Regions from separate parts of the Sphingomonas sp. GW821-FHT04B01 genome, predicted to be linked through region 3. Evidence: predicted binding sites of a transcription regulator. Region 3 holds the regulator's gene; each other region holds the start of a gene.
The links. Region 3 encodes LexA, which represses DNA repair genes until DNA is damaged. Its sites were predicted from a motif close to GTTCCNCNCTTGTTCT; they were not measured.
Positions count from the first base shown of each region.

Region 1 (7,852 bases), on a different contig from region 3:
AAAGTCCGCAGCCAGGTCGGCTAGGTCGGCATGCCAGACCTTATCCTCCTCTTGCTGCTGGGTAAATTTCACCTCCGCGAGGTGCCTTCGCTCGGCACGTTCGGCCTGCGCGTTGTTCAGCTGTTGCCGGTCATTTCGGAGAGCAAGGCCCTGCATCAAAGGCTGAGCATTAACCTGGGTCAAAAGGCCAGAGTAATTGATAGGCGCGGTGCTGAAGTCGTTCAAGGGCGGCATCCTATTACTTCAGGATGCGCTGCCGGGGGCGCTCTACTCGACCGTCAACCATTACTCTGTTTGATCAACGGACGCAACAGATTGGCGCCGTTGACGCGCAACTATTAAGTATACCGCGTGATCGTTGCAGGAGCCCGCTGCTACTCGCAGGCGACCCCATCGCCATCCCGGTCTAGGTGACCAGCGTAGCCAGGGTCACCATCACGGATCGGCGCCGCACCAGCAGCGCGAGCGGCGGAGCAGTTGCGGTAGTAGACCGATTCGACAGTCTGTGGGCTAGCGTCGCGATCGTCGTCGGCCTCCGCCAATGGCGTAAGATGATCAGTCATCGGCTCCTCTGCCGTGCCGCCGGTGACGAGCGGAGGCGTCGCCGACTCACTTGAGGGTGTGGCGACCGCGGCGTTCGGGCGCCGCGGCATTTCGGGATCGGCCGACCATCGACCTACAATGAAAGCGATCACGCCGACGGCGGCAAGCGTGCCGCCCTTATACCGGGGTTGCGGGGGCTGCGCCGTCACGATTAGCCAGAGATCAACGGCGTGCTGACCGGGCTTCGCCGCCAGTGCCCACTAACGCCATTATCCAAGCGATGATCACCAGTACGGGGTGCGTGTGCCAGGACGGTAGGGCCAAGATCGCGACGAGCAGGTGCGGCGCGATCAACCATCCGAGCCAGGCAAGCCATCCAAACGGCGTGCTAGCGAACAATAAGAGTGTGATGCGCGGAAAGACGGCGAGCCCTACAAGAAACCAGAAACCGTGACCCGCTACCTCGAACATGGTCCGATCTTACGCGCAGGGCTTGTCGTCGGCAACGGAGCTTCTTGGGGGCGCGCGCCTCTACTGATACCCGCCGTTCTCTTCGCGCTCTTTGGCTGCGTCTTCCTGCACCTCTTCCATCTCGTGGGCTTCATCATCCGGCCCCTCCGCCTTGCAGTTGGGTCTCAGAATCGAGCACAGGGCGCCGAGCTCGGCTTGCCAGTGCAGGATATTGCCGTCGGTCGCTAGCCTTGACACAATGACATTATGATTCGGGGGGAGTATCTGTGATTTGGCTGTTGCTCGCCGCTGCCAGTGAACTGGACTTTGTTCCGCCCACCCCTATCAACCAAGCGGATTGGTTGACCGGCGTACAGTATCCCGACGTGGCGGTTTTCGCTGAGGCGTCAGGACTGACCCAAGCAGACATATTCGTCGACAAAACTGGCCGGCCGAAAGCTTGCTACGTCGTCGTTTCCAGCGGGGCGCCGGATCTTGACGGACAGACATGCGCTGCCGCTATGCATCGTGGCAAATTCAATGCCGCAAAAGACGAGGCAGGTGCGCCGATAGCTGGAATATATCGGTTCGGCGTCACCTGGATGCTCCATAGTAAAAAGCCTGGCGAATATCCCGCCGATGTGACGCTCTACGTGCCGAGACTGCCAGGCAATCAGAAAAGCATATCGATGACGCTGCGGTACATCGTTGATGTCAAAGGCCACGTTGAAAAATGTGCGACCCTAGTATCCAGCGGCCTCCCCGAGTTTGACGTTGCCGCATGCCGAGCGATGCCCGCACGCTACGTCTTTGCACCCGCTCGGGACAAGGTAGGCAATGCCTGGCGTGTAGTACGAACTCAAACCGTGGCGTTCGACATCGCATCCTCGACAGATCGACGCTGAACGTTGCTGAGGAGACGTGTTTCGAGAGGCGGGTAGTTTGTAGTGTCGCTCGCCTACACCGCTGTTCTGCCGCCCTCGCGTCAGCGTCAGCGAACACGCTGATCCTCAACAATCAGCGCGACGGGCACGTCACGGGATGTCACCCTTCATCCTAACTGATGCCCGTCGCTAAACATCGTTCAGCTCAGCTCATTCGTTAGACCGGCTTCGCACCAGCCGTGCCGCATTTCGCGAACTTGCCATTGGCGGCCTTACAGCGGGTCGCTTTCACCGGGGCCTTGTCTGGGCATTTGATGAACTTACCCTTCGAGTCGCGACAGGGTGCCGCCACGGATGGTGAGGCGGTGGCGAGAAGGCCGACGCTGATTGCAGCGATCATAAGCTTGCGCATTGAACATCCTCCACCCGGTTATCGGGCTAACCCATGCTGCGTCCGCCTGTAGGTCCCGTCAATTGCAGAACCTCATCCCGATGCGCCTATTGGCTAAGCATGCTTGGGGCGAGATAAATATGCCTGTCAGGTCAACCAATGATCGCTGGTACACGCGTCGGGCCTCGACCCTTATGGTTGCCCTCATCTAGGCCTTTCTAGGCCACAGTTGCGACGCCAGCGGTCCCGATTGTCATTGCGACCGCGCGCGCATTTGAAGCGCACGCGCAATTTGCTCCTCGGTCTCAACATGCTCTTCGATGACGCAGCTCAGATCAAGGCCGCTTATTCCATGCTCGGCTCTCACCACCGCCTGCGCCAAGTTCAGCCCGTCCATCAATTCTCCCGATCCATCGGCAGCTTTGTAAGGATAGAGAGCATGATAACGGTACGTGCCTGTCGTCGCGACCACCCGGTTTTGCGAATCTACAATGGACGCGACCGCGTTGCGGGCGGTCCGATTGACTACGTTCATGATATTGGCAACCTGCCCTTCGAAGTCGTATTCCAAGTAACAGGCGCCAACCGTCGCGCCCTCAATGCGTACCGGTGCGACATAGACCAAGACGCAACGGTCTTGAGACCAAGGATTCTTCCAAACCTCGTCGGTAATCCAGTCGACCTCTGGCGGGGCAGACATGACACGTTGATATTGGGTGTACCCTTTAAAATTAACGTTCCTAACGGCGGCGTTGTCGTGAGCGCAGACAGCCACGTTGCCCTCAGCGTCCACCACAAAGGCATTCAGAAAATAGGGCGAGCATTCGAGCAACTTGCGTAGCCGGCTCAATGCCCGCGCTTCCGCCCGGGCCGATCTTCGATCGAGCAGCAAGGCTTCGCAAACACTGTGGTCTGTCGCAAGCATGCGAATATCAATTGATCGGTCGTAAAGCGTCCGGGCAAGGGTGCCAGCTATCGATTGTGCCAGATCTGCTAGACGACCACCCTCAATGTCGCGCGCAAGTTCGTCCGCAATCGCGGAGCCGTGATGAAGGTATTCAAGAACCTCATCGCGGAACTTGGTGGCCGATGACCTAGCGACGGCCGCTAAGCTCTTCACTTCCTGAGCGACAACAGAGAAACCCCGGCCTGCATCGCCCGCACGCGCAGCCTCTATGGTGGCGTTAAGGGCAAGCAGGTTGGTCTGCCCAGCTATTGCCTCTGCCTTCGTAGCGTGCGCAGTGACTTCGTTGCTGAGAGACTGCAACAATGAGCGGATCCGACGGGGCATGATCAACTTTCAGGAAGACGGCATGAACCTACCGATTGATCGTTAAACCACCGTTAGCCTGTAACATGGGTTACCCAGAAGGGACGGCCATAGCAGGACCCATCTGAGCCCGGATGCGGCGCGTGCCCGTGCCCTATCTACGACAATCCAGCCTCAGCCGCAGATTCTTTGTTCCCCTTTAGTTCTAACACGCGTTAAGAGCGGACCGAAGAGGGAGTCGCCATGAACACGTTGCGCCTGCACGAAATACCGTTCGAGCTGGTGCCGCGTGAGGTGCCCTATTTCCTGTGCCGCACGCCGGCTGGCTTCCCCTCGCCAGCTCAGGACGACATGCAGGATCCGATCGACCTTGGCGCCTGGCTCGTCCAGCATCCTGCCGCCAGCTACATCATGCGGGTCGATGGACAGTCGATGGCCGGGGCAGGGATCAACGATGGCGACTTGATCGTGGTCAACCGCGCCAAGCAGCCGCGCAGTGGTGCGATCGTCGTGGCGCTGGTCCATGGGGAGCGGACGTTGAAGCGCCTGCGGCATATGGATGGCCGGCACTGGCTCGTGCCGGAGGCGGAGGGCTATTCGCACATCCTGGTGGACGAGCATGTCGAGATCTGGGGCGTGGTGGTGGGTGTCGCCCGCCAGGTGCCATGAGCACGCCGATCGCGCTGATCGACTGCAACAACTACTATGTGTCGTGCGAGCGGGCATTCGATGCCAGCCTCGTCGGTGTCCCGGTGATCGTCCTGTCGAACAACGATGGCTGCGCCATTGCCCGATCGGCCGAGGCGAAGGCCCTGGGCATCAAGATGGGCGACCCTATCCACCATCTGCGTGACAAGGTGCGGCAGCATCGCATCCGTGTGCTGTCGTCCAACTACACCCTGTACGGCGACATGCAGCGCCGGGTGATCGCCGCATGCGAGGCGTTCGCCCGCGACTTCGAGATCTATTCGATCGACGAGACCTTCCTCGACCTCGCCGGCTTCGAAGACCGCGATCTCGTCGCTCACGCGCACGAGATGCGGGATCAGGTGCGCCAGTGGACGACGATCCCAACCTGCGTGGGCATCGCCGAGACCAAAACCCTGGCGAAACTCGCCAATGCCGCCGCCAAGAAGAACGCCGACTTCAACGGCGTGGCCGATCTCCGCGACGATGGGATTAGGCGCGACGTGATGCATGCCTTTCCGGTCGAGGACGTTTGGGGCGTTGGCGGCGCAACGGCGCGCAAGCTGACGGACCTCGGCATCACCACCGCCGGCACCCTCCGCGACATGCCGATGAAGCAGGCGCGTGCTGTCGGGACCGTGGTGCTGGAACGGCTTGTCGCCGAGCTACGCGGTGTCCCTTCCGCCGCCGTCGAGATGGTCGCTCCCCAACGCAAGGGCATGGCCGTAACGCGATCGTTTGGGACGCCGGTGACCACGTTCGACGGGCTAATGGGTGCGCTCAGCCAATACGCCCTGCGCGCCGGTGAGAAGCTGCGGCAGCACGGTCTTGTCGCCGCTAGGTTGACCGCCTTCTTCCACACCAACCGCCATAAGCCCGATCGGCCGCAATATGCGGGATCACGTACGGTGACCCTGCACCCGATGACGAATGACAGCCTTGAACTGATCGCCGCCGCCCGCCGTGGCGCTGAACGGGCATGGCGAGATGGTTACGCGTACACGAAGGCGGGCATCATGCTGGATGACCTCGTCGCCGCCGACATGCGGCCGCGAACATTGTTCGAAGACGACACCGGCAAGCGTGACCGGCTGATGAGCGCACTCGACGAGATCAACGGCAAGTTCGGGAAGTGGACTGCGGTGACGGCATCGCAGGGATTCCGACGCGAATGGAAGCTGCGTTCTGAGATGCGATCGCCCTCATGGACGACGAGTATCGCCGAGGTGCCGACCGTCAGGTCGTAACTGAACCGCGCCAGACCAGCGTGTTCACGACCGATGCAATCGTCCGCAGTCATGAAGTGGCATGGCTCGCCGACCAATCAGCAACCGCGCACGACGCCCCACCGAAGAAGGCCGTCGGTTCAAACACGACCGCAAGACGTGGATGCAACGCGTCAGGCGATGGTGGCGAATCATAAGTGGCGGCTTCTGACCGGCTATGACAGGTCACATAAGGCAGCAGCGCCGAGGCACAGCCTCTGCTCTTATTCTTAATCGAACGATGCGATTACGCCGACCCAGAGCACAGACTCCCTGTCGCGTACTGGAGGGTGTGCCGGCGCTTCGTCCGCTTCCCCCACCTGACACCACGGACGAAGCGCCACTCGCGGGAGCCGGTGACTCATACCCACGCCGGCGTACGCCAGCGACATCTACGAGAGATTGAGATGCAAGATCCTATGTCGCCTGCCGAACGTAAGATGCTGCACGTTCTCGATCGCAGCTGGCTCATCCCCGGTAGCGTGAAGTGTGCGATTAAGCACGAATGGGCTCGCGGGAAGCCGGGCGTTGCGCTCGGTATGCTGGCGCTTTGGCAGGTCGCTTTCTACGGCGCAACGACCGTGCTGCTTTTGGCTTTGATGGGAAACTGAACCCCAGTCGAAGGATCTTTCCTCGGAGGTGAAATTGGGCAAGCATGGTTCTCGCCTTAAAGACGGAGAGAACGATTTGACCTTCATATCGGGGATGAGCGGCGCAGGCTTATGAACAGGGACAACGAGATCGGCACTATCGAGCGCGCCTTCCAGCTCGCCCGGTCCGGAGCCTGCCATTCGGTTGCCGACATCCGTGCGCAGTTGAGCGCGGAAGGGCGCGATGGCGTTCACGGCCACCTCAATGGGGCAAGTATCCAGAGGCAACTACGCGATGCTCTGGCTGCCCGCGGCATCGATGCCAAATCGGACGATGAGGACCTCGACGCGTGACCGGGAGTATTTAGCCGCATGTGCAATCGCGCGCGCTTTTCCGGCGAACCAGAGACGCTGTTCGAGCGCTTCGGGGCGAGCTGGGCGCAGGACGTCGTCCGGCCGAACAAGGACCCTCAGGAGCTGTTTCCAAAGTCGAAGGCGTTCGTCGTGCGCGAAGAACGCGGCCGGCGTGCTGTCGATATGATGCTGTGGGACGTCCTTGGCGGCGGCGCTGCATGGCCTATGACCAACGTCCGCAACTTGGGCTTGCCGCAGTGGCGGCGACTGGCTGCCGAGCCGCACAACCGATGCCTCGTGCCGCTCACAGAGTTTTGCGAGTGGACACCGGACAAGCACAAGGTTGGTGACGGCTCGCCCATCAAGGGCGAGATGTGGTTCGACGTGCCGGATCAGCCGGTGTTCGCCGTAGCTGGGTTCTGGCAGCAGACGGCGAAGGGGACAGGGTTCACGATGGTGACCTGCAATCCGAACGAGTTGGTCGCGCCTATCCACCCCAAGGCGATGATCACGATCCTGCATGAAGCGGATTGGGACCGGTGGCTGCGCGGCAGCTACGACGACGTGGTGGCGCTCCAGCAGCCGTATCCGGCTGACAAGATGACGGTGCGCGGCCCAGTGTTCCCGACGCGCGAGTCTCCGCACAGAGAGTGAGGGAGGGGGAAACCCCTCCCTCAAAGACGCACCTGTTTAGAAGCCGAAGCTGGCACCCGCGCGGAAGGTGCGGCCGACCAGGCCGGCATAATGCCATGTAGTCAGGAAGTTCGGCGCGCTCGCATATGCCGCGGGAGCCACCGGTGCATGCGCGTTGAACACGTTGCCGACGTTAACGAAGAACGTGAAGTCGTCGTTGACCTTCACCGATCCGTTCAAGTCGACATTGATGAACTTTTTGACGTAGCAAAAACGATCGCCGCCGGTTGTATCAGTGGTCGCTTTGTACAGCGCCGCCGTGCAGGCGGTCGACAGATTGCCTTGGTCGGTTGCAACTGCCTTGATCTTGTCAACGAAATACGTCGTCGCGGTCAAAGAGTATGCGCCTACCTGAAGCGTATTCTGCCAGTTGCCGCGCCACGACGGCGTGCCATTGCCCGACGACAGATCGTACGGACCCATCGTGCCCGCATATTTCTGCACGCCACCGCTGGTGTGCAGGTCGTACTTGAACAGGTGGGTGACCTCGACACGGCTGGTGAAGGTCGAACCCTCACCCAGCGGAACGTTCGCGGTCGCCGCCAGATCGATACCCGAGGTGATCGAGTAATCGGCGTTCACGAACGGCACGTTGATGATCAGCACGCGGGGCAGGGCGCCCGGGAATGCGGGATCGGGCGCATCGACCAGATTGACCGAATAGCCCGGACCGACGTTGGCGACCGCAGCCTGTGCCGCCGCGACGTTGCTCGCGCTGTAGTAAG
Region 1 is NZ_JBWKTR010000022.1:1,175-9,026, forward strand. It holds gene AC07UH_RS21030 (hypothetical protein) at 1-225, opposite strand, end outside; gene AC07UH_RS21035 (excalibur calcium-binding domain-containing protein) at 375-653, opposite strand; gene AC07UH_RS21040 (energy transducer TonB) at 1,281-1,898, shown strand; gene AC07UH_RS21045 (cache domain-containing protein) at 2,522-3,559, opposite strand; gene AC07UH_RS21050 (LexA family protein) at 3,782-4,207, shown strand; gene AC07UH_RS21055 (Y-family DNA polymerase) at 4,204-5,472, shown strand; gene AC07UH_RS21060 (hypothetical protein) at 5,910-6,101, shown strand; gene AC07UH_RS21065 (hypothetical protein) at 6,213-6,434, shown strand; gene AC07UH_RS21070 (SOS response-associated peptidase family protein) at 6,453-7,088, shown strand; gene AC07UH_RS21075 (TonB-dependent receptor plug domain-containing protein) at 7,125-7,852, opposite strand, start outside.
Region 1: AC07UH_RS21050 (LexA family protein) is a predicted target of LexA. The motif match lies at 3,730-3,745, and genes of this name have one in related genera.

Region 2 (7,852 bases), on a different contig from region 3:
CCGTTGTCGATCAGGCGCTCGTGATCATCGAGGGACCATTTCGCATCGACGCCACGCTTCGACAGAAAGGTCCACGCCTCGGCATAGCGAGAGTTGAGGCTGGCATGATCGATGGCGGGGCTACTGCTGGCGACCTGATCATCAAGAATACGCTGCAACTGCCAGCGCAGCGCGTCACTGAACACCTTCTTAAGCTGATCGGGGTTCACCCCCGACGACGACTGACCGTAACCCATGCGCAATGCTTCCGCCGCAGAACCGAGACGCAAGGCAATGACCCGCGCGTCTCCGAAGCTCATTGCGCCCAACGGTAACGCCAGCGTTAACCGCACGCCCGCGACCGTCATTTTCTTCCGCCATCAATAGCGACTGCCGCGCAGCGCCACGTTCGAAAAGCCCAATTCGCCATCCCAAGGGGTACAGCGAGGGGTACAGTCGGGGGTACAACCGTCACTGATCGCCGTCGTTAAGACGCGAAATCAAAGGCTTGTAGGCGGATGGTCGGGGAGACAGGATTCGAACCTGCGACATCCTGCTCCCAAAGCAGGCGCGCTACCGGACTGCGCCACTCCCCGACGCGTGGCTCCCTTAGGCGCGGGGCGAGGCGGGACGCAAGCGGCAATCGGATCTTCCGGCGACGATCCCGTATCGCAGCGACATCCCTGTTTGCCGATGGTCGTTCGCCAAGCCGCAGTCGAGCGCGCCATCGAAGCATATGCAACCATTTTGGTTGATTGATCACAAGTTAATGGCGCGTCCTACAGACGATGATCCGTCTGCAAATGGCACGCATATAGTTCGCATACCGATGACGGCCGACTTGACGGCGTGCTGCATCCATCCTCTAATTTGTTGATCGACTGGGGAAAGTCGAATCGAGGGGAGTGATCATGAAGATGTCGATGTGCGCGCTGTCGGGCGCGCTTCTTGTTTGCGCGCCTGCGACGGCGCAGACGGCGATGCCGATCATCGCCGGCGCACCGGACGCGGCGGTTCTGCGCGCGGGAACCAGCGTGCCGCTGAAGATGGCGGAAGCTTTGACCACCAACGGCAAGAAGCTCAAAGTCGGGCAGCGCTTTCAATTGCAGACCGCCGAGCCGGTCGCGGTCAACGGCATGACCGTCATCCCGGCGGGCAGCCCGGTGACCGGCGAGGTCACCGAGGTGCGCAACAAGGGCATGTGGGGCAAGTCCGGCCGGATCAACGCCCGCGTGCTGTTCGTACGGGCGAACGGTCGCCAGATCCGCATGTCGGGCCAGTTGGACGACAAGGGCACGACCGGGACGGTGGGCGTGGTCGGCGCGATCGCCGTCATTCCGGTCGCAGGCTTTTTCGTCACCGGTACGAGCGCCAACATTCCGCTCGGCGCGCCGGTGACCGGGTTCATCGATGAGGACGTGCCGGTCGCCTTTGCCGGTGGCGCGCCAGCGGCGATGATCGTAGCGCCAGCGGCTCCGGCCGCGGTGGTGGCGCCGATCAAGGTCTCGCCGGCGGCACCGGCGCCCGCGGGGAAATAGCGTCGGGATGGCGATCCCGCGCCTCGGGATCGCCGCATCGGCGCGCAACGCGACGTACCGGGTCGCATCGGACGGCAGATCCTGCGGGGATGACGATGGTGCCGGTTGCAGGAATCGAACCCGCGACCTTCGGTTTACAAAACCGCTGCTCTACCAGCTGAGCTAAACCGGCAATCGGCGCACTCCATGGATCAAGCGATGCGGCTAGTCCAGAGGGGTTTGCCGCTTGCGGCGCAGCGCGTCCCAATGCGCCAGCCGTTCCTGCAGCCGCGCCTCGAAGCCGCGGCCGCTCGGTTCGTAATAGGTCTGCGGCGGCAGCTCGTCGGGCCAATAATTGGCGCCCGAAAAGGCGTCGTCGGTGTCGTGGTCGTAGGCGTAATCGGCGCCATAGCCGATCTGCTTCATCAACTTGGTCGGCGCGTTGAGGATGTTGGCGGGCGGCATCAGCGAGCCCGTCTCCTTCGCGCTGCGCCACGCCTTCTTCTGCGCCATATAGGCGGCGTTCGATTTGGGGGCGGTGGCGAGATAGAGGCAGGCCTGCGCGATCGCCAATTCGCCTTCGGGCGAGCCGAGGAAGTCGTAGGTGTCCTTGGCGGCGATACACTGAACCAAAGCCTGCGGATCGGCGAGGCCGATGTCCTCGACCGCGGCGCGGGTCAGGCGGCGGAGCAGGTAGAGCGGCTCTTCCCCGGCGGTGAGCATCCGCGCGAGATAATAGAGCGCCGCCTGCGGGTCCGAGCCGCGGATGCTTTTGTGGAGCGCGCTGATGAGGTTGTAATGGCCCTCGCGATCCTTGTCGTAGACCGCGACGCGGCGCTGGAGGAAGCTCGACAGGCCGGCGGGGTCGAGCGGCGCGTCGATCGCGACCGAGAACAAGGTCTCGGCTTGGTTGAGCAGGAAGCGGCCGTCGCCGTCGGCGCTGGCGAGGAGGGCGTCGCGCGCCGGCGGGGTGAGGGGCAGCGGGCGCCCCTCGGCGGCCTCGGCGCGGTCGAGCAATTTGGCGAGCGCGGTGGCGCCGAGGCGGTGCAGGATGAGCACCTGCGCGCGGCTGAGTACGGCGGCGTTGAGCTCGAACGAGGGGTTTTCGGTGGTCGCGCCGACGAGGATGACGGTGCCGTCCTCGACGAAGGGCAGGAAGCCGTCCTGCTGGGCGCGGTTGAAGCGGTGGATCTCGTCGACGAACAGCAAGGTGCGCTTGCCGATGCGGGCGTGCTCGCGGGCCTCGGCGAACGCCTTCTTGAGGTCGGCGACGCCCGAGAAGACCGCGGAGATGGCGACGAAGCGCAGGTCGACCGCGGCGGCGAGCAGCCGCGCGATCGTCGTCTTGCCGGTGCCGGGCGGGCCCCACAGGATCATCGAGGACAGGCGCCCCGCTGCGACCATCCGGCCGATCGCGCCGTCGGGGCCGGTGAGATGCTCCTGCCCGACGACGTCGGCGAGCGTCCGCGGGCGCAGCCGGTCGGCGAGGGGGGCGTCGGCACCCGGGAGGTGGGGGGTCGGCTCCGGTTCGAGGCCGGTGAGCAGGTCTGCCATCGCGCCGAGATAGGCGGGCGGGGCGGGCGCGTCACCCCCCTGCTAACTTCGCTAAACTGACGCTAAGGCGCTATCCTGCCGTAGCCAAAATATATCTTAGAAGGCTCTTGCGCTCGTCTTCTCAAGATATATCTTGGGTACATCGTGATAGCAGAAGGAATGACGATGTTTGGACATATGCATGGCCGCGGTGGACGCGGCTGCGGGCCGCGCGGCGGCTGGGATCGGTGGGCGGCGCAGGCCGAGGGGCGGTTCGAGGGCTTTCGCCACGAAGGACGTGGCGGCGGCGGTGGCCGGCGACGGATGTTCGACGGTGGCGAGCTGCGGCTGGTGCTGCTGCGGATGATCGCCGACGAGCCGCGCCACGGCTATGAATTGATCAAGGCGGTCGAGGAACTGACCGGCGGCGCCTATGCGCCCTCGCCGGGGATGGTCTATCCGGCGCTGACGATGCTCGCCGAGATGGAGCTGATCGCCGAACAGCCGTCGGAGACGGCGCGCAAGCGCTTCGTCGTCACCGCGGCGGGCGAGGCGCACCTCGCCGAGCATGAAGAGCAGGTGGCGATGCTGATGGCGCGGCTGGCCGAGATCGGCGCGCATCGTGCGCGTCATGATCGGGCGCCGATCCGGCGGGCGATGCGCAACCTGCGCGACGTGGTGATGGAGCGGGTCGAGGCGGGCGATCTGTCCGACGATGCGGTGCACGAGGTCGCGGCGCTGATCGACGGCGTCGTCCAGAAGATCGAGCGGCTCAAGTGAGCGTCTCGGTCGCGCGTGTGCCGACGGGGTCGGCGAGCCGCTATCTCCAGCAACTGGCGAAGCATTGGAGCCACAAGATGGCGGTCAGCTTCACCGCCGAGGAAGGCAGCATCGCCTTCCCCAACGGATCGCTGCTGGCGATGAAGGCGGACAGCGACAGCCTCGATCTGGTGCTGACCGTGCCGGAGGGCGAGGACGAGAGCCGGATGCGCGAGGTGGTGGCGAGCCATCTCGACCGTTTCGCCTTCCGCGAGGCGCCGCTGACCTTCGACTGGCGGGCGGGGTAGGGGCGTCCTTCCCCGCAAGGGGGAGGGGGACCGGATGTAATCGATCGGGGTATTGCGATGACCGTTATATCCCCGTCATGCCGGACTTGATCCGGCATCCCGCTTCTTCGTGTCGGAAGAAGCGGGACCCCGGGTCGAGCCCGGGGTGACGGAGCGGGTTTTGGACTGTCATCCGAAGCATTCAGACGGCCATATGCGATAGCGCTGCCCCGCAAGGGGGACGCCGCATATGAACCTCCAAGTGAGTCCGTCGCTCGCCAAACCATCCCCGTCACCCCGGACTGGTTCCGGGGTCCACCCCGCGGCGAGGAAAGCGGCTTGAGGTGAGACCATCCTCTTGCAGCCCGGTGGACCCCGGAACCAGTCCGGGGTGACGGAGAAAATGTGGAAGCGGCTCGATCCTCACTGCCATCCCCCGGGCGGTGGGAAACCTTAGCGGCCGACCAGTTCCAGATAGGTGTCGAGCACGGTCTGGTTGGCGGTGTCCCAACGGTAGGTCGCGGCGCGCGCCAGACCGGCCGCGCCCATTCGCGCCTTGAGCCCCGGTTCGGTGACGATCCGCTCGATCGCATCCGCATAGCCGGCGATATCGGTCGGCTCGACCAGAAATCCGGTCACGCCATGCTCGACGAGATCGACCGCGCCCGTCGCCCGCGCCGCCACCACCGGCACGCCGGCGGCCATCGCCTCGGTGGTGACGTTGCCGAACGTCTCGGTCACCGAGGGGTTGAAGAACACGTCCATCGACGCGACCGCGCGGCCGAGGTCGTCGCCCGACTGGAAGCCGGCGAAGATCGCGCCCGGCGCCTGTTGCGCGAACCAGTCCTGCGCCGGCCCCTTGCCGATCACCAGCACCTTGTGCGGCACGCCGCGCCGGGTGAGATCCTTGATCACCTCCGCGAAGACGTCGAGCCCCTTTTCCTTGACCAGCCGGCCGAGGAAGCCAACCGCGATCTCGTCGTCGCCGATGCCGAGCGCGCGCCGCCAGGCGAGGCTGCGCCGTTCGGGCACGAAGCGATCGTGGTCGATGCCGCGCGACCAGATCGTGATCGGCGTCGTCACCCCCCATTCGCGCAGCAGCGCGCCCATGCTGGGGCTCGGCGGCATCACCCGGTCGACGCGATTGTAGAAGCGCCGCATCAGCGCCTTGATCCACGGTTCGACAAAGCCGATCCGGTAATAACGGAAATAAGTCTCGAACCGGGTGTGGAAGGAGGCGAGGCTGGGGATGCCGTTGCGCCGCGCCCAGCTCACCGCGCCATGGTTGAGCAGGTCGGGCGCGGAGACGTGGACGAGATTGGGGGCGAAGGCTTCGAGATCGGCGCGGGTCCTGGCGGGCAGATAGCGGCCGAGCAGATATTCGGCGCGCCCTCCCGGCATCGGGATCGCCGGCACCGAGACGAGGTCGCCGGTCGGCGGGAAGGCGGGCGGATCGATCGTCGGCGAATAGATGCGGACCGTGACGCCCTGCGCCAGCAGATGGGCGACGAGCAGGTTCAGCGCCTGATTGGCACCATCGCGCGTGTAATTGTAATTGCCGCTGAACAGCGCGACACGAAGATCGGAGGGTTGCATGCTGCCGCCGGCCATAGCGGCGCGATTGCGGCGTGACTATGTCGGCGGTTCAACAGTCAAGGGTGCCGCCGATGACCGATCTGTCCGCCTTTCCGATCACGCAGCGCTGGCCGGCGCAGCATCCCGAGCGGATCCAGCTCTATTCGCTGCCGACGCCCAACGGCGTCAAGGTGTCGATCATGCTGGAGGAGACGGGGCTGCCATACGAGGCGCACCGGATCGACTTCGGCCAGGACGAGCAGAAGTCGGCGGCGTTCGTCTCGCTCAATCCCAATGGCAAGATTCCGGCGATCATCGATCCCGACGGGCCGGGCGGAGCGCCGTTCGGCCTGTTCGAGAGCGGTGCGATCCTGCTCTATCTGGCGGAGAAGAGCGGACGGTTCCTGCCGGCCGACCCGGCCGGGCGGTGGCAGGCGATCCAGTGGCTGATGTTCCAGATGGGCGGCGTCGGCCCGATGTTCGGGCAGCTCGGCTTCTTCCACAAGTTCGCGGGCCGCGACTTCGAGGACAAGCGGCCGCGCGACCGCTACGTCGCCGAGGTGGTGCGGTTGCTGGGGGTGCTCGATGCGGCGCTGGCGGGCAGGGATTGGCTGCTGGGGGCGGACTATTCGGTGGCGGACATCGCGCATCTCGGCTGGGTGAATGCTTTGGTCGGTTTCTACGACGCGGGCGAGCTGGTCGGCTTCGAGCGGTTCGCGAACGTGGCGGCGTGGCTCGCGCGCGGGCTGGCGCGGCCGGCGGTACAGCGGGGGGTGGCGATTCCGGGGTGATCTCGAGTGCGCCGCATGACCGCGCCCAAATCCTCCCCCTTGCGGGGAGGGGTATCGCATATGATTGCGGTGATGAGGTTCGATCGGTTTCCCCATCAGATGCGTCACCCCGGACTGGTTCCGGGGTCCACCGAGCCGCGGGGGAACGGTGTCGGATCAAGCCTTTCTCCTCGCCGCAGGGTGGACCCCGGAACAAGTCCGGGGTGACGGAATAAGCATGGAAGACGACCGGCCCGCACGAGCGTCCATATAACATAGCCTTCCCCTGGCGGGTGAGGACTTGGGCTCGTTCCTCCCCACCGGTGTCCGCGCGGCCCGACCCGAAATCTGTTCCCTTCCCGTTCTCCTTTGCCTATATCGCGCGGCATGGCGAAACCGCAGAAACGATATGTGTGCCAGGCGTGCGGATCGGTGTCGCATCGCTGGGCAGGACAATGTGCCGATTGCTCCGAGTGGAACACGCTGGTCGAAGAGGCGAGCGCGGTGGTCACGCCGTTCCAGGCCAAGCACGACCTGCGCACCGGCGGGCGATCGTTCGAGCTGGTCGGGCTCGACGCCGATATCGTCCTGCCCGAGCGGATGGCGACGGGCATCGCCGAACTCGACCGCGCGCTCGGCGGCGGCTTCGTCGAAGGGTCGGCGACGCTGATCGGCGGCGATCCCGGCATCGGCAAGTCGACGCTGCTGCTGCAGGCCGCCGCCAAGCTGGCGCTCGCCGGCAAGAGCGTCGCCTATGTCTCGGGTGAGGAGGCGACCGATCAGGTACGGCTGCGCGCGCGGCGGCTGGGCATCGGCCATGCGCCGGTACAGCTCGCCGCGGCGACCTCGACGCGTGATATCCTGACGACGCTGTCGATGGGGCCGCCGCCGGCCTTGCTGGTGATCGATTCGATCCAGACGATGCATTCCGACCTGATCGAGGGTGCGCCCGGCACGGTGAGCCAGGTGCGCGCCTCGTCGCAGGAGCTGATCCGCTTCGCCAAGGAGCGCGGCACCGCGCTGGTGCTGGTCGGCCACGTCACCAAGGACGGATCGATCGCCGGCCCGCGCGTGCTCGAACATATGGTCGACACCGTGCTGGCCTTCGAGGGCGAGCGCAGCCACCAATATCGCATCCTGCGCGCGATCAAGAACCGCTTCGGCGGGACCGACGAGATCGGCGTGTTCGCGATGCAGAGCGAGGGGCTGGCGGAGGTCTCCAATCCCTCCGCGCTGTTCCTGACGCAGCGCGACGAGGGGGTGACGGGGACGACGGTGTTCCCCGCGCTGGAGGGGACGCGGCCGGTGCTGGTCGAGATCCAGGCGCTGGTGGTGCGGCTGGCGAGCGGCGCGACGCCGCGCCGCGCGGTGGTCGGCTGGGACAGCGGGCGGCTGGCGATGATCCTCGCGGTGCTCGAGGCGCGCTGCGGGC
Region 2 is NZ_JBWKTR010000002.1:17,209-25,060, forward strand. It holds gene AC07UH_RS06350 (hypothetical protein) at 1-347, opposite strand, end outside; tRNA gene AC07UH_RS06355 (tRNA-Pro) at 499-575, opposite strand; gene AC07UH_RS06360 (hypothetical protein) at 891-1,517, shown strand; tRNA gene AC07UH_RS06365 (tRNA-Thr) at 1,614-1,689, opposite strand; gene AC07UH_RS06370 (replication-associated recombination protein A) at 1,722-3,050, opposite strand; gene AC07UH_RS06375 (PadR family transcriptional regulator) at 3,216-3,809, shown strand; gene AC07UH_RS06380 (DUF2218 domain-containing protein) at 3,806-4,096, shown strand; gene AC07UH_RS06385 (glycosyltransferase family 4 protein) at 4,529-5,671, opposite strand; gene AC07UH_RS06390 (glutathione S-transferase N-terminal domain-containing protein) at 5,743-6,441, shown strand; gene radA (DNA repair protein RadA) at 6,808-7,852, shown strand, end outside.
Region 2: radA (DNA repair protein RadA) is a predicted target of LexA. The motif match lies at 6,771-6,786, and genes of this name have one in related genera.

Region 3 (7,852 bases):
CGCCGAGATCAAGAAGGCGAGCCCGTCGAAGGGCCTGATCCGCGCCGATTTCGATCCCCCCGCCCACGCCCGCGCCTATCAGGCGGGCGGCGCCGCCTGCCTGTCGGTGCTCACCGACGAGCAATGGTTCCAGGGCTCCGACGACTATCTCGTCGCCGCGCGCGCCGCCTGCGACCTGCCGGTGATCCGCAAGGATTTCATGGTCGATCCGTGGCAGGCGACCGAAAGCCGGTCGATCGGCGCCGACGCGATCCTCATCATCGTCGCCGCGCTCGACGACAACCAGATGGCGGAGATCGAGGCATCGGCGCGCGACTGCGGCATGGACGTACTGGTCGAGGTCCACGACGCGCACGAACTCGACCGCGCGCTCAAGCTCAAGTCGCGACTGATCGGCGTCAACAACCGCGACCTGCGCGATTTCACCGTCGATTTCGCCCGCACCTACGAACTGGTCGACAAGGCGCCCAAGGGCTGCACCTTCGTCGCCGAGAGCGGGCTCGAGACGCGCGCCGATCTCGACGCGATGGCCGCACACGGCGTGCACTGCTTCCTGATCGGCGAGGCGCTGATGCGCGCCGACGATGTCGAGGCCGCGACCCGCGCGATGATCGGATGAGCGGCCTCACCCATCTCGACGCCGACGGCGCCGCGCATATGGTCGATGTCGGCGACAAGGCGGTGACCAGCCGCCGCGCCGTCGCCACCGGCCATATCGCGGTCGCCGCGGATGCGCTCGCCGCGATCCGCGACGGTGCGGCGAAGAAGGGCGACGTGCTCGCCGTCGCCCGCGTCGCCGGCATCATGGCGGCGAAGAAGACCGCCGAGCTCATCCCGCTCTGCCATCCCCTCCCCCTCACCCGCGTCACGCTCGATCTGGTGCTCGACGACACCGGCATCACCGCCACCGCGCTCGCCGCGACCGACGGCAAGACCGGCGTCGAGATGGAGGCGCTCACCGCCGTCTCGGTCGCGCTGCTGACCATCTACGACATGGCGAAGGCGATGGACCGCGGCATGACGATCACCGGCATCCGCCTGCTCGAAAAGGCCGGCGGCAAGTCCGGCGACTGGCGCGCCTGACGCCATGGCCTTGCTGCCGATCGCCGAGGCGCAAGCCCGCCTGTTCGCCTCGGCGGCCCCGGTCGCCGTCGAAGAGGTACCGCTCGCTCAGGCGCACGGACGCTGGGCCGCCGCCGACGTCGTCGCCCGCCGGACACAGCCGGCGACCGATCTGTCGGCGATGGACGGCTATGCCATCCGCTTCGCCGACCTCCCCGGTCCCTGGACGCTGATCGGCGAAAGCGCCGCCGGCCGCCCCTTCGCCGGCGCGGTCCGCCCGGGCGAAACGGTTCGGATCTTCACCGGCGCGGCGATGCCCGCGGGCGCCGACACGGTGATGATCCAGGAGGAAGTCGCCGCCGACGGCACGGCGATCCTGCTGATCGGCGAAGGTCCGCCGACGCACGGCCGCAACACCCGCCGCCGCGGCCTCGATTTCACCACCGGTGACCGGCTGATCGCGCAGGGCGAGCGGCTGACCGCCGCGCGGATCGCGGTCGCGGCGACCGGCGGGGTGGCGACGATCGCCGTCCACCGCCGCGTGCGGGTCGCGATCTGCGCGACCGGCGACGAATTGGTCGAGCCCGGCCGCGGCGCCTCGGCCGACGTGCTCCCCGAATCGAACCGCGCGATGCTGGCGGCGCTGCTCGCCGACCTGCCGATCGAGTTGATCGACCTCGGCATCCTCCCCGACGATCTCGGCACGTTGCGGGACGCCTTCGCCGGTGTCGATGCCGATTTGCTCGTCACCACCGGCGGCGCTTCGGTCGGCGACCACGATCTCGTCCGCCCGGCGCTCGAGGCCGCCGGCGGCAGCATCGACTTTTGGCGGATCGCGCTGCGCCCCGGCAAGCCGATGATGGCGGGCCGGCTCGGCGACACGATCCTGCTCGGCCTGCCCGGTAATCCGGTGTCCGCGTTTGTCACCGCCTTGCTGTTCGTCAAACCGCTGGTCGCGCGCCTCGCCGGCGCCGTCGACCCGCTACCGCGCACGACGATGACCATCCTCGGCGAGGATCTGCCCGCGAACGGCCCGCGCACCGACTATCTGCGCGCCGAGCTGCGCGACGGTCGCGCCTTTGCCTCGACCATCCAGGACAGTTCGATGCTCCTCACGCTCGCCCGCTCGCACTGCCTGATTGTGCGGCCGGTGGACGCGCCTGCCGCCAGTGCGGGCGACTCGGCAGAAATCCTCGTCATCGCTTGACGGGCGCTATCCTGTTCCCTAGAAGTTCCGCGTCTGTTCCGACGGGGAAGGTCCGCTCATGCTCACGCGCAAGCAACACGAGCTCGTTTGCTTCATCAACGACCGGCTGGAAGAAACCGGCATCTCGCCCTCGTTCGAGGAGATGAAGGAAGCGCTCGACCTGAAATCCAAATCGGGCGTCCACCGCCTGATCAGCGCGCTCGAGGAACGGCATTTCATCCGCCGCCTGCCCAACCGCGCCCGCGCGCTCGAAGTGCTGCGCATGCCGGAACGGTCGGAACGCAAGCCCGCGCCGGCCGCTCCGGCCGCGCCCCCTGCCAAGACCGGCAACGTCCGCCCCACGGCGACGCCGGCCAACGACGTCATCGAGATCCCGCTGCACGGCCGCATCGCCGCCGGCGTGCCGATCGAGGCGTTCGAGGGAAGCTCGATGCTCGCGGTGCCGGCCGCGCTGCTCGGTTCGGGCGAACATTATGCGCTGGAAGTATCGGGCGATTCGATGGTCGAGGCGGGTATTCTCGACGGCGACTATGCGCTGATCCGCCGGACCGAAGTCGCCCGCGACGGCGAGATCGTCGTCGCGCTGATCGACGACAGCGAGGCGACGCTCAAATATTTCCGTCGCGAGGGCGCGATGGTCCGGCTCGATCCGGCCAACCGCGCCTATGAACCGCAACGCTACGTGCCCTCGCACGTCCGCGTGCAGGGCAAATTGTCGGGCATCCTGCGCCGCTACGATTGAGCCGCCGGCGGGATCGCATATGGGCCTCCATGTACGCCCAACGCTTTCCACCCTCTCTCGGTCACCCCGGACTTGTTCGAGACCTCTGGGAACGTCATCCCGGTGCTCCTGCGAAAGCAGGAGCCCAGGAGTCCGGAACGCCATACGCCGTTGTTCTGCTTGGCTCTGGACTCCTGCGTCCGCAGGAGCACTGGCGGACTTTCACGAGGCACCCCATCGACGCTTTCTATGGTGCTCGCCCGTCACCGCCGGCATGACCCGCACGGCAGCGAACCACGGATGTGCATCCCCGTCGCGCCGCACCGTCCGCACCTCGCCACCCGCGAAGGTCACCGCGACCCCGCCGATCCGCCGCAGCATCGGCGCGTCCAGCCGGAGCCAGCGCGGCCGGCACGCCCGCGGCAGATGGCGTTCGCTCACCACCACATCCGCACGCGCACAGGCCGTCGCGAGATCGTCGCGGTTCACCGGATACAGGCTCCGCGTCGCCAGCACCCGCCAGCGCCGCCCGCCCGCATCCACATCGGCCGCGCACGCATCGCGCGTGCAGCGCGCCGCCGCCTGCTCCCCCAATAGCATCCCCGCGTCGGCGCCGCCGTTTTCGGCGAGCATGTCCCGCGTATAGTCCCCGGCCCGATCACGCAGCAGCGCCAGACCGCCGCCGACACGCACCGCCATATGCCGCCCGTCGCCCGTCACCAGCAGGTCGGGCGCGGGCGTCAGCCACGTCCAGCCCGCACCGATGACGAGCGGTACCACGCCGAGCCGCCGCCACCGCGTCCGCCACAAAGCCAACCACAATCCCCCCGCCACCAGGAGCGCAAACGCCGCCGCCGGCATCGAAGGCAGCGCAAGCGACGATCCCGGCGCCGCGGCGACCGCATGCGCGAGGACCAGCAACAGGCGCAGGGCAATATCGGTCGCCCACCAGACCGGCCCGCCGCAGCCCAAGGCGTCGAGCAGCAGGGCGAGCGCCTCGAGCGGCATCACCACGAAGGTGGTGAGCGGGATCGCGACGATGTTCGCCGCCGCGCCGTAGAGCCCCGCTTTGTGGAAATGATAGACCGCGATCGGCATCAGCGCCGCCTCGACGACCAGCCCGGTGAGCAGCAGCGACGCCAGCGACCGCAGTACGCGAGCCATTCGCCCCTCCTCACGCGGCGCGAACCACGATTCGATACGCGGCTGCTCGTGCAGCGCGACGATCGCCGCGATCGCCGCGAAGGACAGTTGGAAGCTCGCGCCGGTCACCGCCTCCGGCCAGACGAGCAGCACCGTCATCGCGCCCGCGGCGACCAGCCGCAACGTCACCGCCTCGCGCCCGAGCACCAGTGCCCCCAGCACCAGCAGCGATGCGACGCAGGATCGGATCGTCGGCACCTGACTGCCGGTGAGCCAGGTATAGCCGATCGCCGCCAGCGCTCCTGCCGCCGCCGCGACCAGCGGCAACCGGACGCGGATCGCCAGCCACGGCCACAAGGCGAGCAGCCGCATGACCAGCAGCATCGTCGCGCCGACGGCTGCGGTGATGTGCAACCCGCTGACCGACAAGAGATGCGCGAGGCCGGCACGGCGCATCGCTTCCGAATCGTCCGGGGTGATCGCACCCTCGTCACCGGTGGCGAGCGCGGCCGCGATCCCGCCGCGGCTGCCGTCCAGCCGGGCGGTGATATGATCGGTCAGCCGCGTCCGCAGGCCACCCCCCGCCGGGGCGGGCCGGATCACCGTCACCGGCGCGAAACCACGCCCGTTCGCGCCGATACCCGCGAACCACGCCACCCGTGCGAAATCATAGGCGCCGGGCACCGCGGCGTCGGGCGGCGGCATCAGTCGCGCCCGCAGCCGGACGACCGCACCCGCCCCCACGTCCGCCGGTACGTCCGCTGCGGCGAGATTGACCCGCAGCCGCGTCGGCAGGCCCTGGCCGGCGTCGGCGCGGATCGTCAGCCGCATCAGTCCGCGTGCGATCAACGGCTCGGCCCGCTCGACGCTGCCGCGTACCACCGCGACGACCGGGCGCGCGAGCACCGGTTCGGCGACCCGCTCCGCCCGCCACCAGATCAGCGCCAAACCGGCGGCGACGGCCACGGCTCCGAGGGCGATGACCCGCGCAGCCCGGTCGCCGCGTGCCAGCCCGATGGCGGCGAACGCCGCTGCGGCGCACAGCAGCAACGTCGTCGTCCACGCCCGCGGATCGGGCAGCACGAACCACGCCGCGATCCCGCCACCGAATGCCACCGGCAGCCACAGCACCAACTGATCGCGTTCCGCCTCCAGCCATTCTTCGATACCGACGCGCAACCGTTCCATGGCGCGGGGCATTTGAAGGCGCAGAAGCCGCGTGCTAGGGCCCGCGGCGGCCGCTCCGGCCGTCACGTCTCGAACCTTGGGAGCAAGCGCGGTTGAGCGCCACGAACGATAATCCTGCGACGATCGTCACGCGCTTCGCGCCGTCGCCGACCGGCTATCTGCATCTCGGCGGTGCGCGTACCGCACTGTTCAACTGGCTCTACGCGCGCCATCAAGGCGGCAAGTTCCTGCTGCGCATCGAGGACACCGATCGCGCCCGCTCCACCCAGCCGGCGATCGACGCGATCCTCGGCGGGCTGAAATGGCTCGGCCTCGACTGGGACGGCGACGCCGTCTTCCAGTTCGCCCGCGCCGACCGTCATGCCGAAGTCGCGCATCAGATGGTCGCCAGCGGCCACGCCTATCGCTGCTACATGACCGCCGAGGAGATCACCGCGCAGCGCGAAGCGGCGCAGGCGGCGAAGCAGCCGCTGCGCATCCGCTCGCCGTGGCGCGACGCCGATCCGGCGACGGCACCCGCAGACCAGCCCTTCGTCGTCCGCCTCAAGGCGCCGCGCGACGGCGCGACGACGATCGAGGATCGCGTCCAGGGCTCGGTGACCGTCCAGAATGCCGAGCTCGACGATCTGATCCTCCTGCGCTCGGACGGGACGCCGACGTACATGCTCGCGGTGGTGGTCGACGACCATGACATGGGCGTGACGCACGTCATCCGCGGCGACGACCATCTCAACAACGCCTTCCGCCAGCTGCCGATCTACAAGGCGAACGGCTGGCCCGAGCCCGTCTACGCGCATATCCCGCTGATCCACGGCACCGACGGCGCGAAGCTGTCGAAGCGCCACGGCGCGGTCGGCATCGAGGCCTATCGCGACGAACTGGGCATATTGCCGGAAGCCTTCGACAATTACCTCCTGCGCCTCGGCTGGGGCCATGGCGACGACGAGATCATCAGCCGCGAGCAGGCGACCGAATGGTTCGACCTCGCCGGCGTCGGCAAGAGCCCGTCGCGCTTCGACCTCAAGAAGCTCGAAAATCTCAACGGTCATTATATCCGCGCCGCCGATGATGCCCGTCTTGCCGCGCTGATCGCGCCGATCGGCGGCTATGCCGACACGGAGTTGCTGACCCGCGCGATGCCGGTGCTCAAGGCGCGCGCCGCCAACCTCAACGAATTGAGCGAGGGCGCGCGCTTCCTGTTCGCCCACCGCCCGCTCGACCTCGATCAGGCAGCTTCGGACCTGCTCGGCGGCACCGCACCCCGGCTTCTCGCTGCGCTGCACGCCGCGCTTGACGCGGTGCAGCAGTGGGATCAGGAGGCTCTCGAAGCAGCGGTACGGCAGGTCGCCGAGGCCCAGGGCGTCAAGCTCGGGCAGGTCGCCCAGCCGCTCCGCGCCGCTCTCACCGGGCGCAAGACATCGCCCGGAATCTTCGACGTGCTCGCGCTTCTCGGCAAAGAGGAAAGCCTCGGCCGGATCGCGGACCGAATGGCAGTCTGATAGGAAGGACAACGACATGACCGACGCCGCCAAAGTATCCGTGGACGGTAAGGATTTCGACTACCCGGTCATGTCCGGCACGGTCGGGCCGGATGTTGTCGACATCCGGAAGTTCTATGCGCAGACCGGCGACTTCACCTACGATCCGGGCTTCACCTCGACGGCGTCGTGCCAATCGAAGCTGACCTATATCGACGGTGACGAAGGCGTTCTGCTGCACCGCGGCTATCCGATCGGCGAGCTGGCGGAAAATTCCAGCTTCATGGAGGTCGCCTACCTACTGCTCAACGGCGAGTTGCCCGAGAAGGGCGAGCTGGCGCAGTTCGAGCATACGATTTCGCGGCACACGATGGTGCACGAGCAGCTCGCGACCTTCTTCCGCGGCTTCCGTCGCGACGCGCATCCGATGGCGATCCTGTGCGGCGTCGTCGGCGCGCTGTCGGCCTTCTACCACGATTCGACCGACATCCACGATCCGGTGCAGCGTACGATCGCCAGCCACCGCCTGATCGCCAAGATGCCGACGATCGCCGCGATGGCGTACAAGTACAGCGTCGGCCAGCCGTTCCTGTATCCGGACAATTCGCTCAGCTACACCGGTAACTTCCTGCGCATGACCTTCGGCGTCCCCGCCGAGCCTTATGAGGTGAATCCGGCGGTCGAGAAGGCGATGGATCGCATCTTCATCCTCCACGCCGACCACGAGCAGAACGCGTCGACCTCGACCGTGCGTCTCGCCGGTTCGTCGGGCGCCAATCCATTCGCGTGCATGGCGGCGGGCATCGCCTGCCTGTGGGGCCCGGCGCATGGCGGCGCCAACGAGGCGGCGCTCAACATGCTGCGCGAGATCGGCACGCCCGAGCGCATCCCCGAGTTCATCGCCCGCGCCAAGGACAAGAACGATCCGTTCCGCCTGATGGGCTTCGGCCATCGCGTGTACAAGAATTACGATCCGCGCGCGACGGTGATGCAGAAGACGGTGCGCGAGGTGTTCGACGCGCTAAAGGTCAACGATCCGCTGTTCGACACCGC
Region 3 is NZ_JBWKTR010000003.1:184,034-191,885, forward strand. It holds gene trpC (indole-3-glycerol phosphate synthase TrpC) at 1-619, shown strand, start outside; gene moaC (cyclic pyranopterin monophosphate synthase MoaC) at 616-1,083, shown strand; gene AC07UH_RS09730 (molybdopterin molybdotransferase MoeA) at 1,088-2,269, shown strand; gene lexA (transcriptional repressor LexA) at 2,328-3,011, shown strand; gene AC07UH_RS09740 (ComEC/Rec2 family competence protein) at 3,213-5,321, opposite strand; gene gltX (glutamate--tRNA ligase) at 5,414-6,820, shown strand; gene AC07UH_RS09750 (citrate synthase) at 6,837-7,852, shown strand, end outside.

Region 4 (7,852 bases), on a different contig from region 3:
TCTGTCACCGCACCGTCCATGCGCTGATCCCCAATGCCGAGCTGGCGCGGACCTATGCCGATCCGGCGGCGCTTGCCGCGCATCCGGGGATCGCGCGCTTCGTCGCCTGGGTGGCCGACAAGCCCGCCGACTTCCACGCGCCGACCCGCCGCAGCCGCTGAGGCTGTTGGACGGCATATCGTGTCCGGTCAGGCGGTTGGACGCCGAACGTGGACAAGATGGACACCTTAATGGAAACGATCGCCTTCCATCGTTTCGACTTCTGAACCCATTGCAAAGAGCGTCGCGTCGCCCGTCGTTGACGAGCGGCGAGGACGGGAGCCTAGCCGGCGGCGATGCGTGTAGGACAGCGCGGATCGGCGCTGCGGGCGGATCGCCATGCGTTCAATGGCTTGGCGGCGTTACGGACGGAGGCCGGGGGATCGCGATCCTATTGTGGCGCGGCGGCGCGCGCGACTCACTCGCCGATGAGGTTGGCGACGGTGGCGAGGTCGGCGGCATTGGCGACGTCTCCCGACGCATCGGTGATCGCAGCATTGCCGTCGGCGCTGTTCGATGCCGAGCCGGCATAATCGACCGCCGCCCAGACGATCCCCCCGGCCCAGAGCAGCGCCGCCCAGCGGCTGCGGAAGATACGCGGGGTGGGGAGCACAACAGCTCCCTAGCGGCGACGCCTTGACGCCGTGTTGCGCAACAGGGTTAAGAGCGGCGCGCAGGCTTGACGTTGGTCAGCGAGCTGGGATTTTGCGTGGAACGAGACAATGGTGGTTAAGGCGCGAGACTATGCTTTACTAGCTGAAGCGCGGATTTTTGCGTTGATTAGGATAAGTTCTGGAGCCGAACCTAGAGCGGCGATTTGTGTTAAACGGGCAGCTTCGACTTGCTGAAATCTTTTGCCCATTCCACCTACGTCTAAAACAATATATTTGCTTGCAGCGGCTTTCTCGGCGGAATTGTATATTTGGATTTGCTTTGTATAGCCCTGTAGCATTTTCGGATTCTTTGATAGTTTTAGTTCGACTAAAACTCGATCGTTGGCGCCGGTCGAAAATTTGAAGTCGACCGGCCCGCGCCCGGTATCTGCTTCGGGGGTAATATCAAGATTATTAGCTTCGCAATATGACAGAGCGGTCATATAGAACAAGCGTTGTGCCGCCTTTTCGACGCGTGGCTGGCCATTTTCCGTATGGAACTCGCGCCATAGGTCTCTATTTTCAACTAAGTGTCGAAATTGAGATACGATCTTGTCAACAATATCTATCGTTGAAGCAGCGTTATTGACTAACGGCTTCTGGATAGGAAAAGGGTGTTGCGTGACAAGCCGGTCAGCAAACGTTCTCCAGACAAACTCACCTAGTCTATCATTGACAAAATCATATGGCTTTCCATCCATGCCATGAATCATGTCCAGCAGGTCGCCAAATGCCTCTTTGCCAGAAATTGCCCACTGTCTAAGATGTGATTTGCTTTCTAAAGTCTTTCTAGACCACAAGCTGGATACGGTAGAATTTAAGCTGTCTCGAAAGCGTTTGTTATCTTCGCTGACAGTTTGAATGCCCGCCCAATCTAATGCTACGGGAAGTTCCCGCAAAACGTCAAGGGGCATAAGAATAACCGGAATGCGGCGGTTTTTAAACAAGGGGTTAACAGCAAAATGGCCTTCATATCGAAGGCCATTTTTTAGCATAATGCTGAAGTGTTCTGTTGGAACATTAATAGCACTATATATTCGTAAATTGAATTTTGCGATTTCTCCAAAGCATACGTTGGTGAACATGTCACCAATCATGTCTGGCCCAAAATCCTCTTCAAATAAACCAACCGCCATGAACAAGTCGGGATCATCAATGCCCATCTGTGCGACCTGAAGGCCAGTTACGGCTAGCCTTCCTGTCATTTTTGGTCCGGAACCCGATCCCGAAATGGAGCCTGAGCCGTAGCCTAAACATGTGCCTTGTATTTCAGGAAATGAAAGTCTTTGAAACGCCGCCTTCCAAGCGGCGTGGTCTTTGTTGCCGTTGCTATGCAGGAGGAGGCGTCTAACCTGTTCGAAATAATTATCGAATGTCGTTCGCGCTTCCTGCATCTCAGAATGAACGCTGGCATCAAGCAAAATCGGATCAGGAAACAATTTTGTGTCAATGTTGAGCGTTGGGTCAAAGACGCCGGCGGCTGCTAACACTGACGGGCTAACGCCGAAGTGCTTACTGAAAAGATGAGGCTTGATACCGCTTTGTTTCACTCCGCCGCAACCCCAGCCTGCGAGAACATGTCGCCGCTGGCCTCGCCCGCATCCTCGTTCGCCGGGCGGCCGATCTTGGCCTTCTGGCGCTTGTCGAACGAATCCCAGACGTCGTTCCACTGGCCCTTGGTCGCGGCCTTCGAATATTCGGTCGCGCGCTGTTCGAAGAAATTGGCGTGCTCGACGCCGTTCAGCATCGGCGCCAGCCACGGCAGCGGGTGTTCGTCGATCATGTAGATCGGCTTGAGGCCGAGCTGCCCCATCCGCCAGTCGGCGATGTAGCGGATGTACTTCTTGATCTCCTTAGGCGTCATGCCGTTGACCGGGCCCATCTCGAACGCGAGGTCGATGAAATTGTCCTCGAGCCGGATCGTCGTCTGGCAGACGTCGGCGATATCGTCCTTCACTGCCTTGGTCAGGCACTGGCGCTCGTGGCAGAAGGTGTGGAACATCTTGATGATGCCCTCGCAATGCAGGCTCTCGTCGCGGATCGACCAGGTGACGATCTGGCCCATGCCCTTCATCTTGTTGAAGCGCGGGAAGTTCATCAGCATCGCGAAGCTGGCGAAGAGCTGCACGCCCTCGGTGAAGCCGCCGAACATGGCGAGCGTGCGGGCGATGTCCTCGTCGTTCTCGACGCCGAAATTCTGCATGTAGTCATGCTTTTCCTTCATCTCGGCATATTCGAGGAAGGCGCCATATTCGCTCTCGGGCATGCCGATCGTGTCGAGCAGATGGCTGTAGGCGGCGATATGCACCGTCTCCATGTTGCTGAACGCGGTCAGCATCATCTTGACCTCGGTCGGCTTGAACACGCGGCCGTATTTCTCGTGGTAGCAATCCTGCACCTCGACGTCGGCCTGGGTGAAGAAGCGGAAGATCTGGGTGAGCAGGTTGCGCTCGTGGTCGGTCAGCTTCTGCGCCCAGTCGCGGCAATCCTCGCCCAGCGGCACCTCTTCGGGGAGCCAGTGGAGCTGCTGCTGACGCTTCCAGAATTCGAACGCCCAGGGGTATTCGAACGGCTTGTACTGCTTGCGGGCTTCGAGGAGGGACATGGGGACTACTCCGTGGGATCTTCGTAAATAGGATATCGGGCGAAAGAGGTTAGGGCTGGCCGCTCCATTGCCACATCGCATGCGCCGAAAAGGCGAGGACGATGGCGAGGGAGACGGCCATGATGCCGGCCATGCGGTAGACGTAGACGCGCGCCGGCCCCTGCGGGCGGCGCAGCTCGAACAGCATCCACGCGCCGCCGAGGCCGAACACCGCGGCGACCGCGAACATGACGAGGCTCTGCAGCGGCATCAGGGCGCGGCTCGGGCAGGGACGCGCGATGCATCCAATTGCGGGGCGGGTCGTTGGACCGCCGAACCCCTTGCAGGAGCTTTGTCATGCACGATCACAGCAACATCAAAGAGCATATGACCGTCATCGGCGCCGACGGCGTCCACGTCGGCACCGTCGACCACGTCGAGGGCGAGCGCATCAAGCTCACCAAGAACGATTCGCCGAGCACCGAGGACGGGCAGGGCGGCAAGCATCATTACCTGCCCGCCGGCCTCGTCGCCGAGATCGAGGGCGATACGGTGCGGCTGTCGGCCACCGCCGCCAATGCGGTGGACATGTTCGAAGAGGCGGAGTGATCCGCTAACGCCTCTCCCCTTGTGGGGGAGGTGCTCCGCGGCCGCGGGCCGTGGGAGGGTGAGGGGGCCGTCCATCATGGGCGGCCCTTTTGCTTGTCGGCGACGATCGCCGCGATCGTCTGCACGACGCCGTCGCGGGCTTCCATCACATCGGCATTGGTGAAGCGGATCACGTGGTAGCCTTCGGTCTGGAGGAAGCGGGTGCGGGTGGCGTCGCGCTTGATCTTGGTGGCGTGGTCGTCGCCGTCGACTTCGACGATCAGGTGCAGGGCGTGAGCGGTGAAGTCGGCGTGATAGGGGCCGAAGGGGACCTGACGGCGGAAGCGCAGGGTCGGGAAGGCTTCGCGCAGGGCTTGCCATAACCGCAACTCCGGTTCGCCCATCTCCTTGCGGAGCTTCCGCGATCGGGTGACGGTGAGGGCGGGGAGCTGTTGGCGTTTGGTCAGGCCGTGCGCATTCCCCCTCACCCTTCCCACGGCCTGCGGCCGCGGGCCCCTTCCCTCTCCCACAAGGGGAGAGGGAGCTTGAGCCTCTGTTCCCTCTCCCCTTGTGGGAGCGTCGGGTAGACAGCGCCCCGCGCTGTCTAGGCCATGCTGGGAGCATGGCCGACCCGACGCTGGAGGGAGCGCCGAAGGCGCGGAAGGGTGAGGGGGAAGCGTCATCTTTGGTCCATGTCCGCCGTCAAGCTCGTGACGAGCGCCGCCCCGCTACCTCACTGGCACGCCAGACATTCGTCATAGTCGGTCGTCTCGCCGATCTCGAACTTGGGCGCGGCGATCGTATTGTCCGCCTCGACCCCGCCCGATCCGGCGAACCCGGCGCGCTGCACCGACTTGGAGCGCAAGTAATAGAGCGACTTTATGCCGAGCTCCCACGCCCGGAAGTGGAGCATCAGCAGGTCCCACTTCTCGACGTCGGCGGGGATGAACAGGTTCAGCGACTGCGCTTGGTCGATATAGGGCGTGCGGTCCCCGGCGAGTTCGAGCAGCCAGCGCTGGTCGATCTCGAAGCTGGTCTTGTAGCAGTCCTTCTCCTCCACCGAGAGGAAGTCGAGATGCTGGACCGACCCGCCGTGCTCGAGGATCGAGTTCCACACCGCATCGCTGTTCTTCGACTTCTCGTTGAGCAGCTTTTCGAGATAGGGGTTCTTGACCGAGAAGCTGCCCGACAGCGTCTTGTGCGTGTAGATGTTGGCCGGGATCGGCTCGATGCACGCGCTGGTGCCGCCGCAGATGATGCTGATCGACGCGGTCGGCGCGATCGCCATCTTGCAGCTGAACCGCTCCATCGCGCCGGTGTCGGCGGCGTCGGGGCAGGGGCCGCGCTCGATCGCGAGCTGCATCGAGGCTTCGTCCGCCTGGCCCTTGATGTGCTTGAACATCCGCAGGTTCCACGACTTGGCCATCGCCCCCTCGAACGGCAGGCCGCGCGCCTGGAGGAAGGAATGGAAGCCCATCACGCCGAGCCCGACCGAGCGTTCGCGGCCCGCGCTATAGGCGGCGCGCTCCATGCCCGGCTCGTGGCGGTCGATATAATCCTGCAGGACGTTGTCGAGGAAGCGCATCACGTCCTCGATGAAGCCCTTCTCGTCCTTCCACTGGTCCCATGTCTCGAGGTTGAGGCTCGACAGGCAGCAGACCGCGGTGCGGTCGTTGCCGAGATGGTCGACGCCGGTCGGCAGCGTGATCTCGCTGCACAGGTTCGAAGTCGACACCTTGAGGCCCAGCTCGCGATGATGCTTGGGCATGTTGGAATTCACGTGGTCGGCGAAGACGATATAGGGCTCGCCGGTCTGCAGGCGGGTCTCGACCAGCTTCTGGAACAGCGAGCGCGCATCCACCGTCTGGCGGATCGTCTGATCCTTGGGGCTGCGCAGATGCCATTCCTCGCCGTTGCGCACCGCCTCCATGAAGGCATCGGTGAGCAGCACGCCATGGTGCAGGTTGAGCGCCTTGCGGTTGAAATCGCCCGAGGGTTTGCGGATCTCGAGGAATTCCTCGATCTCCGGATGGCTGATGTCGAGATAGCAGGCGGCCGAGCCGCGGCGCAGCGAACCCTGCGAGATCGCGAGCGTCAGGCTGTCCATCACGCGGACGAAGGGGATGATGCCGCTGGTCTTGCCGTTGAGGCCGACCGGCTCGCCGATGCCGCGGACGTTGCCCCAATAGGTGCCGATGCCGCCGCCGCGCGAGGCGAGCCAGACGTTCTCGTTCCAGGTGTCGACGATGCCGTTGAGGCTGTCGGGGACCGAATTGAGATAGCAGCTGATCGGCAGGCCGCGCCCGGTGCCGCCGTTGGACAGCACCGGCGTCGCCGGCATGAACCACAGCTTCGAGATATAATCGTACAGGCGCTGCGCGTGCGCGGCATCGTCGGCATAGGCCGAGGCGACGCGGACGAAGAGGTCCTGATAGCTCTCGCCCGGCAGCAGATAGCGGTCGTTCAGCGTCTCCTTGCCGAAGTCGGTGAGCAGCGCGTCGCGGCTATGGTCGACCTCGACCGGATAGGGGCGGGCGCGGACCGCCTTGCTGCCGGTGCCGACCGCCTCGGTTGCGGGGGAGGCGGTGGTGGCGCGTGCCGCATCGGTGGTGGCTTCGCCGGCCGGTGCTTCGATCGTGTCGCTGGTCATTGCTTCACCCTGCGTGTCCCTGAAATCCATCGAAACCGATCCTTCGTTCTCTAAGTGTTCGAATCGGCGGTGCATTCTCATGCTACCACCAAGGCGGCCCGAGGAAGAGAACAAAATGAGCACATCGCGACTACGCGGCTTGCCCGGTGCCGATGCCCGATATGGGGATCGACGGTGTTCTCTACCAGCAATTGGGTCCGCCCCCGAACTCAACCCCCACAAGTTGTGGCAAACCGACGCGGCAGGCAAGGGGGTAATGCGGCGGAGCGAGGCCGGTTCCGCCCCGCCGGTGCACCCCGGCAGCGGACGATGCCGCACGACGCGCGGACTTCCGCGGGTTACGGAAAGCGCAAGGGAACGATGCGGGAACGAAAATTTTTAGTCGCGGCGAATCCGGACATGAATCACGCGCCTAGCGGGTAGGACGGGACTAGGGTGGGACCGACATTCCGTCAAAATCCTCCCCCGCCGGGGCAGGGCTATCGCATATGAAGATTTCTGTAAGTCCGTCGTGTGCCAAACCCACCCCGTCACCCCGGACTTGTTCCGGGGTCCACCCCGCGGCGAGGAGAAAGGCTTGGTTCTGTACCGTCCTCTTGCGGCCCGGTGGACCCCGGAACGAGTCCGGGGTGACGAATCTCGTGAGGAAACCAATCGAGCCTTATCAGCTAGCCATATGAGATAGCCCTGCCCGCCAGGGGGAGGAGTTACGTTACGACGATGAAGGTCGATCGGGACTAGGTCGCGCGGCGGGCGACGCGGCCGGGCTGTGCCTGCTGGAGCCGGTCGAGGTTGAAATTCTCGGCGAAATGCAGCCCCGCCTTGCCGTCCTGCGCCCAGGCGACGCGGGCGGCGAACATCTGGTCCTCGACCAGCTCGATCAGCACGTCGAGCCCGACCGCTTCGTCGTCGATCGCGACGCCGTCGATCATCGCGCCGCTCGCGGAGATGTTGCGGATGCGCACGTCGCCCTGCGTGCGGCCGATCGCGAGCCGCGCCGAGCGCAGCATCTTGGTGCGCGGCGTGCGGCTGACCTTGTGGCCGACCGGCGCGGCCTGCACCGCGCCGCCGAGCTGCACGATCACCTCCGCATCGGCGATGCCGGCGCCGTAGACGAAGCCTTGGATATGGCTGCAGCCCAGGGTGCGGACGAGCTCGATCTCGTCCTGGATCTCGACGCCTTCGGCAGTCGTCTCCATGGCGAGCGTATCGGCGAGCGTGACGATGGCGCGGATGATCGCCGCATTGCGGTTGCCCGGCTGCGCGGCGCCGCGGACGAAGCTCTGGTCGATCTTGATCTTGTCGAACGGCGCGGTGCGCAGATAGCCGAGGCTGGAA
Region 4 is NZ_JBWKTR010000001.1:698,337-706,188, forward strand. It holds gene AC07UH_RS03330 (HNH endonuclease family protein) at 1-161, shown strand, start outside; gene AC07UH_RS03335 (hypothetical protein) at 458-652, opposite strand; gene AC07UH_RS03340 (DUF8370 family protein) at 782-2,242, opposite strand; gene AC07UH_RS03345 (ribonucleotide-diphosphate reductase subunit beta) at 2,239-3,297, opposite strand; gene AC07UH_RS03350 (hypothetical protein) at 3,347-3,547, opposite strand; gene AC07UH_RS03355 (DUF2171 domain-containing protein) at 3,634-3,885, shown strand; gene AC07UH_RS03360 (endonuclease domain-containing protein) at 3,960-4,361, opposite strand; gene AC07UH_RS03365 (ribonucleoside-diphosphate reductase subunit alpha) at 4,598-6,544, opposite strand; gene AC07UH_RS03370 (EAL domain-containing protein) at 7,252-7,852, opposite strand, start outside.
Region 4: AC07UH_RS03365 (ribonucleoside-diphosphate reductase subunit alpha) is a predicted target of LexA. The motif match lies at 6,622-6,637, and genes of this name have one in related genera.